3 regions of the Methylomonas sp. MED-D genome follow, and region 2 is predicted to be linked to each of the others. Evidence: predicted binding sites of a transcription regulator. Region 2 holds the regulator's gene; each other region holds the start of a gene.
What was found. Region 2 encodes HrcA, which represses chaperone genes, less so after heat shock. Its sites were predicted from a motif close to TNTTAGCACTCNNNNNNNNNGAGTGCTAANA; they were not measured.

Region 1 (5,872 bases), 460 kb from region 2:
GACGGCGATGCCGGCCCGGTAGCAGGCGGCAATCGAGGCTACCGCTTCCGGCCGGGGCGGGTCCATCATTGCTTGCAGGCCGATCAGCGTGAGGCCGCCGGCGACTTCGGCGTGGGCAAGCGCGTCGTCTTGATGGTCGCGGCGGGCGAAGGCCAATACCCTCAGGCCCTGTTCGGCCATCTCTTCCAGTTGGCGAATCAGGCGCTCCTTGTTGAGCGCGACCGGCTGCATATGGGGGTCCAATGCGCTGTCGCAGCGGGCCAGCACGCTTTCCAAGGCGCCTTTTACATAGATCCGCCGGCTGTCGGTCGTCGGGTCATGGTTCAGCGTTGCCATGAATTGGTGTTGCGATTCGAACGGGATCGCGTCCAGGCGGGGATGGGCGGTGCTGACGGCGGCATGGCGCAGACCGGCCTTGCGTGCGGCCACCAGCAGCGCGCCTTCGGTGGGGTCGCCTTCGATGCGCCAGTGGTTGGATTCGGCGATCAGACGGGCGTCGTTGCACAATAAGCCGGCCTTCAGGCATTCCATTAGTGTCGGATAGCTTAGGTAGTCTATCGCTTGGCCGTTGTGGCGAAACTCGCCGTCCGGCGTGTAGCCGGAGCCGCCGACTTGGAAATAATCGCCGCCGGCGTATATCGCTTGTACCGTCATCTGGTTTTGGGTCAGCGTGCCGGTTTTGTCGGAACAGATGACGGTGGTGCTGCCCAAGGTTTCGACAGCCGGCAATTTGCGGACGATGGCGTTGCGCTTGGCCATCCGCGATACGCCGATCGCCAACGTGATCGTAATCGCGGCCGGCAAGCCTTCCGGTATCGCGCCGACCGCCAGCGCGACCGAGGCCATGAACATCTGCAGCATCGATTCGCCGCGCCAGACGCCGACCGCAAAGGTCAGCACCGCGCAGCCGACGATGACCCACAACAGCCATTGGCTGAATTCACTCATTTTTTGGGTCAGCGGCGTATCCAGCTCGGTGGCGCTGGCGATCATCCGGTTGATTCGGCCAATTTCGGTACGGTCGCCGGTTTCGACGACGACGCCGACGCCACTGCCGAACGTGACCAGCGTTGACGAATACGCCATGTTAGCGCGGTCGGCTAGCGCGGTTTCGTCGGCCAGCGTCATCTGGCGTTTTTCGATCGGCACCGATTCGCCGGTCAGGGCCGATTCGTCGATTTGCAGATCGCGGATGCGTAGTAGGCGCAGGTCGGCCGGCACCTTGTCGCCGGACTGCAACACGACGATGTCGCCGGGTACTAATTCCGGCGCGGCGACGGCGCGGCGCTGGCCGTCGCGCAACACCGTGGCGCCAACGCTTAACGCGCGCGCCAGGGCGTCGATGGCTCGGATCGCGTTGTATTCCTGAACAAAGCCGATCAGTGCGTTGACCACTACCACACCGAAGATGACGCTGCTGTCCACCCATTCTTCCAGGAATGCGGTAACCGCTCCGGACAGCAATAGGATGTAGACTAACGGTTGGTGAAATTGCGACAAAAATAGCTGGACCGGTCCCTTGCCGCGACGCGGCGTTAATCGGTTAGCCCCGTAATCGGCTAGGCGTTTTTCGACTTCCTCGGCCGCCAGGCCCTGACCGATGTTGACGCGCAATTCGCGGAGCAGTCGATCTTCGGCGACGGCGTGCCAAACGGTTTTTTCGGCGGAGGGTGAACCGGCTTTGGCGGGTCGTTTTCTAATGGGCATCGGCTTCCTTGAGGCTGGCGAAAATTTGCGCTTGTTCCCCGGTAATTATAGGGTTATAGTCCGAATCGAGGCCTAAGGCCTTATTTTAGAAAAATAAAAACAAAACAATCGGAGGTAGTTATGGGTGGAGTCATCGAGCTGATGGTGCTGATGTTGATCATTGCCGTGTTCGCATTCGCGCCGCTAGGGTACTTTATTTACATGTATACGATGAAAAACGGCGAGCCTTTCGGCGACATCGAGCCGCATGGCGATAGCGAGTCGGCGTTGTTGAACAACGTTGCCAGAATCATTGAAATGGTCAGGCATAAAATCGGCAAATAAGTGTTAGGCGCATCGAAAAAGCCGGGGCAACCCGGCTTTTTTGCGACTATCGGTGTGAAACGCTGCCGCAGGTTGGGCAAGCCGGGTTGCGTTTTAGGCGCATGCCATGCCATTCCATCGTTAAACCGTCCAATAGTAGTAATCGGCCCGTCAACGGCTTGCCGCAGCCGACTAGCAGCTTTATCGCTTCCAGCGCCTGCATGCTGCCAACGATGCCGGTGATTGGCGCTATCACGCCGTTTCTGGCGCAGTTTTGCAATTCCTCGCCGTCGTTTTGGTACAAACAGTTATAACACGGACTGTCGTCCCGGCCCGGTGTAAATACGCTGATTTGACCTTCGAAACGGATGGCCGCGCCGGACACCAGCGGTTTGCAGGCCGTTACGCAGGCGCGGTTGATCGCGAAACGGGTCGGAAAGTTATCGCTGCAATCCAGTACCAAGTCGGCTTCGGCAACTTCGCGCGTCAGAGTGTCTCCCGCCAGTTTTGCCTTGTGGGCCTCTACCGAGACCCCCGGATTGATCTTTTTCAAGGTCGCTCGGGTTGAAATCACTTTATCCAACCCTATATCGGCGGTGTCGTGAGCGATCTGGCGCTGTAAATTGCTCAAGTCCACTTGGTCGTCGTCGTAAACCACCAGTTTGCCGACGCCGGCGGCGGCCAGATACATCGCGGCCGGCGAGCCAAGCCCGCCCGCACCGACGATCAGCACCGAGGCGGACAGTAGTTTTTGTTGGCCGGCGATGTCGACCTGCGGCAGCATGATCTGACGGCTGTAGCGGAGTAATTGTTCGTCGTTCATATCTTGTAAGGCTGTCGGCAAGGACCAGATGATGCCAAAGAGCTTGACAGAGTGCAAAAGCGGGATATTATTAGCACTCGTCGATAGAGAGTGCTAATAACTCGGATGCGGTTTAAAAGCCGGTCCTTCGGATCGCCGGGGCTGAGTTTTAAAACGTTTCTTAACTTGTAACTTTAACTTTATCCATATTGAGGAGACCTTGATGAACATTCGTCCGTTACATGACCGTGTAGTCGTTAAACGCGTGGAAGAAGAAACCAAAACCGCCGGCGGCATCGTGTTGCCCGGTTCCGCGGCCGAAAAACCGAGCGAGGGTGAGGTGTTGGCGGTAGGTGCCGGCAAACCGCTCGATAACGGTCAAGTGCGCCCAATGGCGGTTAAAGTTGGCGATAAGGTGCTGTTCGGTAAATATTCCGGTACCGAAGTGAAAGTCGACGGCGAGCAATACATCGTCATGCGCGAAGAAGACATCATGGGTATCCTGGGTTAATCCCGGATTGCCTAACACACCACATTGATTTCAAACTCATTTTTAGGAATTAAGAAATGGCAGCAAAAGACGTAAAATTTGGTGGCGATGCCCGTGCATTGATGGTTGCGGGCGTTAATATTTTGGCCAACGCGGTAAAAGTCACCCTGGGTCCTAAAGGCCGTAACGCGGTTCTTGACAAAAGCTTCGGTGCCCCGACCATCACCAAGGACGGCGTATCAGTCGCGAAAGAAATCGAATTGAAAGACAAATTCGAAAACATGGGCGCGCAAATGGTCAAAGAAGTGGCGTCCAAAACCTCCGACGTCGCCGGCGACGGTACCACCACCGCCACCGTACTGGCGCAAGCCATCGTTAACGAAGGCCTGAAATCGGTTGCCGCCGGCATGAATCCGATGGATCTGAAACGCGGTATCGACAGCGCGGTAACCGCCGCCGTTGCTTCAATCGAGAAAGCGGCCATCCCTTGCAGCGACAGCAAAGCGATTGCACAAGTCGGCACCATCTCGGCCAACTCCGACGAGTCCGTCGGCGCGATCATCGCCGAAGCGATGGAAAAAGTCGGTAAGGAAGGCGTTATTACCGTCGAGGAAGGTACCGGTTTGAACAACGAACTGGATGTCGTCGAAGGCATGCAATTCGATCGCGGTTATTTGTCACCGTACTTCATCAACAAGCAAGAAAGCATGAGCGTCGAACTGGACGATCCTTTCGTGTTGTTGTACGACAAAAAAATCTCCAACATCCGCGAAATGTTGCCGATTCTGGAAGGCGTGGCCAAATCAGGCCGTTCCTTGCTGATCATCGCCGAAGACGTCGAAGGCGAAGCCTTGGCGACGTTGGTGGTCAACAACATGCGCGGTATCGTGAAAGTCGCGGCAGTGAAAGCCCCTGGCTTTGGCGACCGTCGTAAAGCCATGCTGGAAGACATCGCGGTTCTGACCGGTGGCGTCGTGATTTCGGAAGAAGTCGGTTTGTCTCTGGAAAAAGCCGACATCAGCCAATTGGGTACCGCGAAACGCGTCCAAATCAATAAAGAAAACACCACTATCATCGATGGTGCCGGTGACGAAAGCCAAATCAAAGGCCGCGTCGCGCAAATTCGCGCGCAAGCCGACGAAGCGACTTCCGATTATGATCGTGAAAAACTGCAAGAACGTCTGGCCAAACTGGCTGGCGGCGTAGCGGTCATTAAAGTCGGCGCCGCGACCGAAGTGGAAATGAAAGAGAAGAAAGCCCGCGTGGAGGATGCGTTGCATTCAACCCGCGCCGCGGTTGAAGAGGGCGTCGTGGCCGGTGGCGGTACCGCGTTGATCCGCGCCTTGTCCGCGTTGGACGGCCTGAAAGGTATCAACCACGATCAAGACGTAGGTATTAGCATCCTGCGCCGCGCGATGGAAGAACCTTTGCGCCAAATCGTCACCAACGCCGGCGATGAAGCGTCCGTGGTACTGAACGAAGTCAAAAAAGGCAGCGGTAACTTCGGTTACAACGCGGCAACCGGCGAATACGGCGACATGATCGCGATGGGTATTTTGGACCCCGCGAAAGTCACCCGCTCCGCGTTGCAAAACGCCGCATCCGTGGCTGGTCTGATGATTACCACCGAAGTAATGATCGCCGACGCGCCGGCCGACAACAAAGCTCCGGCAATGCCTGACATGGGCGGCATGGGCGGCATGGGCGGCATGATGTAATCGTGCCGTTTAGCTCACGCTAAATCAACCCCGGTCTTCGCAGGAAGCCGGGGTTTTTTATTGCCGGCGGAAAGATCGGCGCGAAGAAAAAAGGTGGCAGTGGTGGTGCAAAACTTCTCGGTGTTGATTGCCGACGACAACGACCTCAATCGCTGGTTGTTGCGCGAACAACTGGAAAATTGGACGGGCAATATCCACGAAGCCAGCGACGGTTTGCAAGCTTGGCACACGTTGCGACAGACCGAATTCCGCATCGTATTCCTGGATGTGAATATGCCGGGACTCGACGGTCTGGCGTTGATCGACAAATTGCGTACTAGCGAAGTGAGCTGGAGCGGTGTTCCGGCCGTAGCGGTGACCGCTCATGCCGGCGAGGACCAACGTCAGGCCGCGATGGCGGCCGGATTTGACGATTATTTGGTAAAACCTATCCGGCTGGAGCACTTGCGGCAAGTCCTGGACCGATGGTTGGAGCCCGAGAGGCCCGGTGAATACGGCGCTTGTCTGTTGCGTAAAACCGGCGACAACCGCCGCCTGACGTTTAATTTGTTGGAACAGTTTTTCGCGGAATTGCCCGGCCAAGTTGCCGGCATAGATGACGCGCTGCAGCAGGGGCGCGACGAAGAGGCCTGGAAGATCGTGCATAATTTGCACGGCACGTTTTGCTTTTTCGAGTTCGCCGATTGCCGGGCGCTAGTGGAGGCGTTGGAAACGGCTATCAAACGTGATTCACGGTTGGTTCCGGCGAGTTTTCGAGCATTTCAAGTCAGAATGACATGGCTAACGGCGAACAAAGCCGCCGTTATGCAAGGCTTGATTGCCGACTAAACCAAGACCCTTATTTCAGTTCGT
Region 2 (5,872 bases):
GCGTCGATCTTACAGTTCGTGTTGACGCATCCGCCGGAGGCCTTGCTGTTGCCGATGCCGGTATACCAGTTGAGTTTGGCAATGGCGATCGTCTCGACGGTGTTGCCGGTGTTCATGCTGTCGGCGGCGATCCGCCGGATCGGTTCGGGCCATGCCTCGCTGGTCGGCACGATAGGGCCGGTTTCGACGTTGCTGATGGCGGCGGTATTCCTCGGCGAACCGATGACGCTATGGCAGGTCGGCGGGGCAGCTCTGGTACTAATGGGCGTACTGAGTTTGTCGGTGCGTTGATGCCCGCCGGCTAGGCTTCGCCGCCGCCCAGGCTCAGCATTTCTCGGGCGTGCGCCAAGGTGTTTTCGGTGATGGTGACGCCGCCCAGCATTCGCGCCACCTCCGCGACCCGTTCGTCCTCGCAGAGTTTGCGAACCGTCGACGAGGTGACTGCGGCATTTTGGTTTTTGGCGACGAATAAATGCTGATGGGCTTGCGAAGCGACTTGCGGCAAGTGCGTGACGCACAGCACTTGCCGGTTCAAACTCAGCCGGCGCAGCTTTTGGCCGACGATCTCGGCGATGCCGCCGCCGATGCCGGAATCGACCTCGTCGAAGATCATCGTCGGCGTGGTCTTATCGGTGCTGGTCGTGACTTGTATCGCCAAGCTGATCCTAGACAGTTCGCCGCCCGACGCCACCTTGGCCAAGGGTTTGGCGGGCAAGCCCGGATTGGTGCTGATCAGAAACTCGATGCGATCCAGGCCGTTGCGTTGCGGCTCGTTGCCATCCTCCCGGTCGAGCTTGACCAGGAACTCGCCGTGCGGCAGGCCCAATTCCTTGATTGCGTCGGAAATGCGGTGCTGCAACTCGTCGCCGGCCCGGCGCCGGCTGGCGGATAATGCCGTCGCCAATTCGCGGTATTGCGCCAGCAGACGCTCGCAATCGGCTTGCAGAACTTCGATGCGCTCGCCGCTATGGCTGAGATTGTTCAACTCCAGCGCGAATTGCTCGGCCAGCGCCGGTAATTCCTCGGCTGGTACCTTGTGTTTGCGGCTCAGGCGTTGAATCACGCCAATCTGGTTTTCCAGCCAGCTCAGTTGGCCGGGATCGGCTTCCTGATTCTCCAGGAAGCGCCGCAGTTGTTGGGTGGCTTCGCCGATCTGGATTTCGGCGTCGCTCAGCAATTCGACGATGCCGTTCAATTCGGCGGCGTATTGGCTTAATTCGCCGACCGAGTGGATCACGTGACCCAGCATGTCGGCGACCGATTGCTGGTCGTTGTCGTAGAGGATGTCGAGCTGTTGTTGACCGACGCCCAAAATTCTACCCAGGTTAGCCAGTTTGTTGTGCTCGTCGGCCAGGGCCTGATAATCGAAATTTTCCAGATCCAGTTGCTGCAACTCTTCTAGCTGATAACGCAGCAGCTCCTCGCGTTCGGCTTGGTCACTACCGGACTTTTGCAGTTGTTGCAGTTCTTTATGGGCTAGCCGCCAGTTTTGTTGGCAGGCGTTCAGATCGTTGAGCAATTCGGCGTGGTCGGCGAATCCGTCCAGCAGCAGACGCTGTTCGTCGGCATCGAGCAGCGTCAAATGGGCATGTTGGCCGTGGATCTCGACCAATTGCCGGCTCAGCGTTTGCAGTGTTTGCAGATTGACCGGCCGGTTGTTGATATAGGCCTTGGAGCGGCCGTCTTCGCTAACGGTGCGACGGACCAGGCATTGGCCGTCGTCGTCCAATTCGTGGTCGATCAGCCATTGGCTAACCAGCGGTGCCTTGGATAGATCGAATTCGATGTTGATTTCGGCGCGCTTGCTGCCGGGGCGCACGTAGCCGGAATCGGCGCGATCGCCCAACGCCAAGCCCAGCGCGGTCAGCAATATCGATTTGCCGGCCCCGGTTTCGCCGGTCAGCACCGACATACCGGGTTCCAGGTCCAGGTCCAGTTTGTCGACCACGGCCAGATCGAGAATGTTCAGGTTCAACAGCATGTCATTTGGCGGAATAACCGCCGCTCCAGTTCAGTTTGCTTCGCAGAATGTGGAAGAAATCGTGGTCTTCCGGGTGCAGAATGTTAATCGGTTTGTCGGCTTTTCGAATGACGATCGTGTCGTTAATGCGCACGTCCGGGATTTCTAAATGATCGCAGGTGACCAGGGCGTTGATTTGCTTGGTCTGGCTGAAACGGATCTCGATCGTGGCTTTGTCGTCGATGACGATGGACCGATTGGACAGCATGTGCGGATTCAGCGGGACCAGTACCAGCGCATTTAGGGTTGGATGCAGAATCGGTCCGCCGGCCGACAGCGCATAGGCGGTCGAACCGGTCGGTGTCGCGACGATCAGGCCGTCGGAACGCTGGGTGTTTAGGAACACGCCGTCGATGCTGGTGACGATTTCGATCATGCTCGGCGTGACCCAACGATGCACGACGACCTCGTTGACCGCGGTCTGGCGATGGATGAGTTCGCCGTCGCGGATGATGGCGGCCTGTAACAAATGACGCTGTTCGGTCTGGTAGCGGCCGTCGAGGATTTGCGCCAGGCGGCTCAGCAACTGGTCCGGAGAAATGTCCACCAGAAATCCCAGTCGGCCGAGGTTGACGCCGAGCAGCGGAGTGTCGAAATCGGCGGCGGCGCGGGCGGCGGTCAGGAACGTGCCGTCGCCGCCGACCGCGATCAGCAGATCGCAGCATTCCGGCAGCCGGTTGATGTGCATGCCGACGACGCCTTCGGCTTCGATTAGCTCGGCGCTTCGGCTATCGGTGGCCACCGAGTGACCGCGCTGCAGCAAAAAGCGGTAGAGCTCGCTGAGCGTGGCGGCGATACCCGGATCGCCGAATTTGCCGATGATGCCGATGCGTTGAAAGGGTGAAGGCATGTTTGAGCCGGGATTCAAAAATGCCTGGGATTATACAAACAATTCGAGCAGGCACTAGCGAAGCTTCGCCCTCGGCGTCGCGAGTACGTCGGTCGGCGCGGCCGGAATATCGGCGTCGGCCAAATTCCGTGCGGTTCGGTGTCGTTAACACCCTGAATTTGTTGCCAGGTAATGGCCGTGCCGCGACCAGGCATTCCCGTAGGCGTCGGGCCAATGTCTGAAATCGGGCGCTATCCACCGGCATTGCGAATGCCCGAGATCCCCGACAGGCTTGGGTTCGCACGGATTTTAGGCGGATTGACAAGGCTCCGGGCACCTGTTAGCTTTCCCCTCTGGCACTCGTTACGTTGGAGTGCTAACGAATTTTCTAGGGTGTCAATGTGGCTAGCGGACCGGATTTAAACGAAAGATCGGCGTATTTGCTGAAGGCCTTGGTTGAGCGTTACATACAAGACGGTCAGCCGGTCGGCTCGCGGGTATTGTCCAAGGATCCGCTGCTTAAGCTCAGTCCGGCCAGCATTCGCAACGTCATGGCCGATCTCGAGGAAATGGGCTTGATCCATTCGCCGCACACCTCGGCGGGCCGGGTGCCGACCGTGGCCGGATACCGTTTGTTTGTCGATAGTCTGTTGACGGTCAAGCCGCTGGCGTCCAGTGATCTGGATCAATTGCAAAGCGGTTTGCTGGCCGATGCGGACAAAACCGGCGACGTGCTCAGCAAGGCCTCCAGGCTGCTGTCGGATATGACCCATATGGCTGGTGTCGTCACCCTGCCGCGCCGTGAGATGGTCACGTTGCGACACATCGAATTCCTGCCGATGTCCAGCATGCGCGTACTGGTGATTTTTGTCACCGATGGCGAGGAAGTTCATAACAAAATCATCCATACCCAGCGTCAATTTAGCCCGGCCGAACTGCAACAGGCCGCCAATTACATGAATTCGGTTTACGCCGGCCTCAGTCTGGCCAAGATCCGCGAGCAAGTGTTGCGGGAGATGGAGCAAGATCAGCAGCGCGTCAATCAAGGCATGATAGACGCGGTTAGCATGGCGCAACTGACCTTCGCCCAACAACCCAACGACGATTACGTGTTGAGCGGCGAAACCAATCTGATGGGCTTTTCCGAATTATCCGACATGGACCGTCTGAAACAGCTGTTCGAGGCGTTCAGCCAAAAGCGCGGCGTGATCCATTTGCTGGATCAATGCCTGTTGGCCGACGGCGTGCAGATTTTTATCGGCGAAGAGTCAGGCTATAGTGCATTCGACCATTGCAGCTTGGTCACGGCGCCTTATTCGGTCAACGACGAGGTGGTTGGCGTGTTGGGCGTGATCGGCCCAACCCGGATGGCGTATGAAAAAGTGATTCCGTTCGTCGACGTGACGGCAAAAATATTGGGCGCGGCCTTGAATCCCAAATAATCGCCCTTATCGTAAGGCCGACCTAATATTTTAAGAACCACGGAGTCCCAAATGAGCCATCAGCAATCGAGTCACGAACAGCAATCCGACGCCGAATTGATCGCCGAGGTGCTGGAGCAGACCAAAGAAGCCGGCGAAGACGTTGTTGCCGAGGCAACCGAGGCCGGCGAAGTCAGCGTCGAAAGCCTGCGGCAACAACTGGAGCAAGCCCAACAACAAGCCGCCGCGAATCTGGACAAGGCTTTGCGCGTGCAGGCCGACATGGAAAATCTGAAAAAACGCGTACAAAAGGATTTGGACGACGAGCGTAAATACGGCTTGGCCAAGTTCGCCAAGGAATTGCTTAGCGTGTTGGACAGTCTCGAGCTTGGCGTGCAGGCGGCGACCGGCGATAGTCCGGAAGTGGCTAAATTGCGCGAAGGCAGCGTGCTGACCATTAAGCAATTCGAATCGGTGTTCGCCAAATTCAATATCGAAGTCCTCGATCCGACCGGGCAAGCTTTTAATCCCGAGTTGCATCAAGCCATGGCGATGCAGCCCAGCGTCAGCGCCGAACCCAATACGGTTTTGAACGTGTTTCAAAAAGGCTACATCTTAAACGGCCGTTTGCTGCGCCCCGCGATGGTGGTGGTGGCCAAGGCCGAGGACAAACCCGCCGACAGCGCGAAAGTTGACGAACAGGCTTGAAATTTCATCGATCAACCGCATATCGCCAATAACTTTTTAACTAATACCTAATTCAAGTCTGGAGAATCTCAATGGCTAAAATCATCGGAATCGACCTAGGAACCACCAACTCCTGCGTCGCGGTCCTGGAAAACGGCACCGCGCGGGTCATCGAAAACAGTGAAGGCGCGCGTACCACGCCGTCCATCATCGCCTTCACCGGCGACAACGAAGTGCTGGTCGGTCAGTCCGCCAAACGTCAGGCGGTGACCAACCCCGAAAATACCTTGTTCGCGATCAAGCGCTTGATCGGCCGCCGTTTCAAAGAAGACGCGGTACAGAAAGACATCAAAATGGTGCCTTACAAAATCATGGAAGCCAACAACGGCGACGCTTGGGTCGAGTGCCACGGTAAAAAAATGGCGCCGCCGGAAGTGTCTTCCCGCGTGTTGATGAAGTTGAAAAAAGACGCCGAAGCCTTCCTGGGCGAAGAAGTCACCGAAGCGGTCATCACCGTACCGGCTTACTTCAACGATTCGCAACGCCAAGCGACTAAAGATGCGGGCCGGATCGCCGGTCTGGACGTCAAACGCATCATCAACGAGCCAACCGCGGCGGCGTTGGCGTTCGGCATGGACAAACCGAAAGGCGATACCACCATCGCGGTCTACGACTTGGGTGGCGGTACCTTCGATATTTCCATCATCGAAATCGCCGAAATCGAAGGCGAGCACCAGTTCGAAGTATTGGCCACCAACGGCGACACCTTCCTGGGCGGTGAAGACTTCGACTTGCGCATCATCGATTTCCTGGCCGGGGAATTTAAAAAAGACACCGGCATCGATTTGCACAACGATCCATTGGCGCTGCAACGTCTAAAAGAATCTGCGGAGAAAGCGAAAATCGAGTTGTCTT
Region 3 (4,750 bases), 2.0 Mb from region 2:
AAGGAATAGATGAACTTCCAGATCTTGGTGCCGTTTTTGCCGACCACCAGATAGAGGCCACCACCGTCATTGATAAAGTAATCTTTATCACGCGCCTTTGCCGCCCTGTAGACCGTGTCTTTATTGAGGTGAAGCGCCATAGTGTGTCCTCGGTTGTGTCCTCGCCGAGCGCCATTATAGGTAAGGACACAATGAAGGACACACTTTTGCTTGCATGCCCCTGCATTTCGTTGCACTTCTTTGCACAATAAAAAACCCGCTAAGCCAGACAGCTTGCGGGTTTTTGGACTTCGTTGCACTTGCGTGCATAAATCTGTGGTACCGAGGGTCGGAATCGAACCGACACTCCCGAAGGAACCGGATTTTGAATCCGGCGCGTCTACCAGTTTCACCACCCCGGCACAGAAGTAACCATTATACTGCAATTTTATTACCGCGCAACCTCTTTTTAATTGCGAGGTTTAGAGTTTTCATTTTCGCCTCGCCCTACTTAGAGCGCGGTGCGTCCTTGTCGCATTGAAAACCCTAGCGTGTCCTTAAGCTTCCAGCATCACCGCCGCTTTAAGTTTTTTCATCGCGTTTTGTTCGAGCTGACGTATCCGCTCGGCGGAGACCTGATAGCGCTCGGCCAGATCATGCAAGGTGGCTTTTTGTTCCACCAGCCAGCGGCTGGCGAGAATATCGCGGCTGCGCTCGTCCAATCCCGCCATCGCGTCCAGCAATAACTCTTCCTTACGGTGTTCCCAATCGCTGGTCTCCAATAGTAAGGCCGGATCGGCGCCCTGCTGCTCCAGATAGGCAATCGGCGCCGGCGAGTTGTCGCTATCGTCGTCGCTGGGCTCCAATCCCACGTCTCTCCCGTCCAGACGGCGTTCCATCTCGTAAACGGTTTTGACGTCGACATCCAGATTTTCGGCAATCGCCTCGGCATCGTCGCGGCTCAGGTAGCTCAGGTCTTTCTTCAGCTTCCGCAAATTGAAGAACAATTTACGTTGCGCCTTGGTGGTAGCCACCTTAACGATACGCCAGTTTTTGATCACGTATTCGTGTATTTCCGCTTTGATCCAATGCACCGCGAACGACACCAGCCGCACGCCCAGATCCGGATCGAAACGTTTGACCGCTTTCATCAAACCGATATTGCCTTCCTGAACGATGTCCGCCATCGGCAAGCCGTAACCGGCGTAACCGCGCGCAACGTGGGCGACAAAACGTAAATTGGACATAACCAGTTCCTTGGCGGCTTCCAGATCGCCGAGGTCGCGATAACGGACCGCCAACGCATATTCGTGCTCGGCGCTCAATTTGGGCATCCGGGCAATCACGCTTAAATAATTATCGAATGTCCCGACCGACAAGTTGATCGGCAAAGCCAAAGAGTTATTCATAACAGCCTAGACTCCGTTGATGGTTTATGTGTTGACAGAATTCTAGCACTCGAATACAGAGAGTGCTAATAATTTGATAAAAATCTTCTCAGTCAAAAAGTTAGCAGCATTTTCGGCGAATATTCGCCGCGTCCGGACCGGTTCGGCCACTTTGCGAGTACCGTTTAAACTCGTTAAAATGGCCGACAGTGTTCAACCCCGCGAAATTTGCGGCTTTATCCAATTTCCTGTTTCCTACTCCATGTCAGCGACCGATAGCCCCGTTTCTTCGAATTTCATCCGCCACATCATCGCCGAGGATTTGGCCGCCGCTAAAAACAACGGCAGGGTCGCCACCCGCTTCCCGCCCGAGCCCAATGGCTATCTGCATATCGGCCACGCCAAATCGATCTGCTTGAACTTTACGCTAGCCGCCGAAAACAACGGCACCTGCAATCTGCGTTTCGACGATACCAATCCGGAAAAGGAAAGCGTCGAATATATGGAATCGATCGAGCGCGACGTGGCTTGGCTGGGCTTCCAATGGGCCGGCAAATACCACGCTTCCGATTATTTCGAGACCTTGTACGACTATGCGGTGCAATTGATAAATCAAGGGCAGGCTTACGTGGACAGTTCCACGCCGGAACAAATGCGCCTGGATCGCGGCACGCTGACCGAACCCGGTAAGCCTAGCCCGGACCGCGACCGCGCTATCGAAGAAAACCTGGACCTGTTCCAACGCATGCGCGCCGGCGAATTCGCCGACGGCCAATACGTGCTGCGCGCCAAGATCGACATGGCCTCGCCCAACATTAATATGCGCGACCCGGCGATTTACCGCATCCGCCGTGCTCATCACCACCGCACTGGCGACGCCTGGTGCATCTATCCGATGTACGACTACACCCACTGTTTGTCGGACATGCTGGAGGGCATCACCCACTCGATCTGCACGCTGGAGTTCGAAGACCACCGCCCGCTTTACGACTGGGTGTTGGACGAACTGAAAACGCCGTGCCATCCGCAGCAAATCGAGTTCGCCCGCCTGCAACTGGAATACACCATCGTCAGCAAGCGCAAACTACTGCAACTGGTCACCGAAAAACACGTCACCGGCTGGGACGACCCGCGCATGCCGACCATCTCCGGCCTGCGCCGCGCCGGCGTACCGCCGGAAGCGATCCGCGATTTCTGCGAGCGCATCGGCGTGACCAAGAAAAACTCCTGGATCGAAATGAGCTTTCTGGAGACCTGCATCCGCGACAACCTCAACGAAAACGCGTTGCGGGCGATGGCGGTCTTGCGACCGTTGCGCGTCGTCATCACTAACTGGGAAGACGGCAAGAGCGAGACTTACCAAATCGCCAACCACCCGCAAAAACCGGAAATGGGCAGCCGCGAAGTGGCGTTCGGCAAAGTGATATTGATCGAACAAGACGACTTCATGGAAAACCCGCCGAAAGACTTCAAACGTCTGGTGCCGGGCGGCGAAGTGCGCTTGCGCGGTTCCTACGTGATCAAATGCGAGGAAGTCATTAAAGACGCCGCCGGCAATGTCGTCGAACTGCGTTGCAGCTACGACCCGGCCACGCTGGGCAAGAACCCGGAAGGCCGCAAGGTCAAGGGCGTGATTCACTGGGTCTCCGAGCAACACGCACTGTCGGCGGAAATCCGCCTCTACGACCGCCTGTTCAGCCACCCTAACCCGGACACCCTGGACAACTTCCTGGACGGCATCAACCCCGACTCGCTGGAAGTCTTGACAGACGCCCGCGTCGAAGCCAGCCTAGCCAACGCCACGCCCCATACCCGTTACCAATTCGAACGCACCGGCTATTTCTGCGCCGACAGCGTCGATAGCCAATCTGGGAAATTAGTGTTTAACCGGACGGTGACGTTGAGGGATAGTTGGGGGAAGTGATTGACGTGTCAGATATTCGCATTAGGAATATTCCTCTCATGCCAAGTTTTCTAAATTGGACTTCACTGACCTTCATCGTCAGTATTGTCGGTATTGCAGTGCCAATTTGGCTTTGGCAAGCAGACTTACATGCAAAGTCCCTTTCCTTCCGACTTGCTTCTCAAGTTCCTCTGACCGCCGAGACCACTGGTACTATCAAGGGGCTAGAAGTCTTGATGGACGGTATCAAGATTCAATCGCCGATCCTCTCTGTCGTAACACTTGTAAATGATGGAAAGAAGCCGCTACCAACAACGGACTTCGAATCACCACTTCAACTCCGAGTGCTTGAAGGTTCATCGATTGTCCGCGCAGAAGTAACGTCAACATACCCTAAAGATATTGAAGCAAAAATAACTTGGGATAAAACGGCCGTGAGTTTTAAGCCTGTACTTCTCAATCCTGAAGAAACCATAACCATTTCTATCCTCTCGGAGGGAAAACAACCGGATTTTTCGCCTCGCGCGCGAGTCATCGGGATTTCTAGCGTTGAGTTCGTTGATAGCACCAAGAAAGGTCCGGCTTGGCAACGTTCTGCAATGTTCCTTGTGACAGCCATATTCCTTTTTGCGGCATCTGATATAGCCGACGTAAACTATGTTGGCGGCCCAAAGATCGTCTACGTTCGGAAGAGGGCTGCGTTGCTATTGAAGATAGTCTGTACTCTCGCCGGAATGGGTGCTTTCTTTATTTTTACTCAGATCGCAGATCTGAACGGCTTATGGACAGTGATCACCTCTCTCACTGGAACAATTCTTACTGGCATAGCAATCGGCACCGCTTTGAATTTCGGAGCTAAAAACATAGCCGAGTAGGGTACGCAACGCGTACCATCTCGGGGCGTTGCCATTCCGATGGCTAAAAAGATACCTCTGAGCGGGACGGGGTTTGTAACCCCGTCCCCAACGTTTCAACAAGGCGTTGCCGTAAATCAAACGCTTAAGGACGGGTTGAATAACCCGTCCCGCTCGTTCGTTGATCCGAATACCTTGCGCTTTCGGAGCTACAAAAATATTAACGCAAGCTTTTAAAAGAGACCCACCATGTCTGACAACATCAAAAGCAGTCGGATTAGCCCCAGGTGGCAGTCGGGACTTTTAGGATAGCTGTGCAAACGGAGTCTAGGAGACAATCAATTTACAACCTAATGCTTCGACAATTTTGGCGATGGTTTCAAATCGGGGATTACCGCCTTCCGCCAAGGATTTGTAAAGGCTGGCTCTAGTGACTCCAGCTTGCTTAGCAACTTCGCTCATACCTTTGGCGCGAGCGGCAATATTAAGTGCGTGTATAAAATCGGAAGGACTGCCGTTGCTTGCCGTTTCCCGCAAAAATTCACGGACATCGGCTTCTGTTTCCAAATGTTCGGCAATATCAAAAGCGGTAATAGTGTCAGGCATGGTTTAATCCTCCAAGGAAT

Region 1: the regulator HrcA is predicted to act here: its motif matches at 2,902-2,932, upstream of groES (co-chaperone GroES).
Region 3: the regulator HrcA is predicted to act here: its motif matches at 1,429-1,459, upstream of rpoH (RNA polymerase sigma factor RpoH).

What each region holds. Positions count from the first base shown of each region.
Region 1 covers NZ_CP189965.1:585,572-591,443, forward strand. The annotation lists gene ACQE3E_RS02590 (cation-transporting P-type ATPase) at 1-1,707, opposite strand, end outside; gene ACQE3E_RS02595 (hypothetical protein) at 1,828-2,031, shown strand; gene ACQE3E_RS02600 (HesA/MoeB/ThiF family protein) at 2,078-2,833, opposite strand; gene groES (co-chaperone GroES) at 3,036-3,323, shown strand; gene groL (chaperonin GroEL) at 3,380-5,020, shown strand; gene ACQE3E_RS02615 (Hpt domain-containing response regulator) at 5,114-5,848, shown strand; gene ACQE3E_RS02620 (FimV/HubP family polar landmark protein) at 5,859-5,872, opposite strand, start outside.
Region 2 covers NZ_CP189965.1:1,047,720-1,053,591, forward strand. The annotation lists gene ACQE3E_RS04625 (DMT family transporter) at 1-291, shown strand, start outside; gene recN (DNA repair protein RecN) at 302-1,981, opposite strand; gene ACQE3E_RS04635 (NAD(+) kinase) at 1,983-2,870, opposite strand; gene hrcA (heat-inducible transcriptional repressor HrcA) at 3,251-4,291, shown strand; gene grpE (nucleotide exchange factor GrpE) at 4,343-4,978, shown strand; gene dnaK (molecular chaperone DnaK) at 5,050-5,872, shown strand, end outside.
Region 3 covers NZ_CP189965.1:3,059,995-3,064,744, forward strand. The annotation lists gene ACQE3E_RS13640 (Arm DNA-binding domain-containing protein) at 1-140, opposite strand, end outside; tRNA gene ACQE3E_RS13645 (tRNA-Leu) at 317-401, opposite strand; gene rpoH (RNA polymerase sigma factor RpoH) at 537-1,388, opposite strand; gene ACQE3E_RS13655 (glutamine--tRNA ligase/YqeY domain fusion protein) at 1,630-3,291, shown strand; gene ACQE3E_RS13660 (hypothetical protein) at 3,330-4,145, shown strand; gene ACQE3E_RS13665 (addiction module antidote protein) at 4,452-4,730, opposite strand.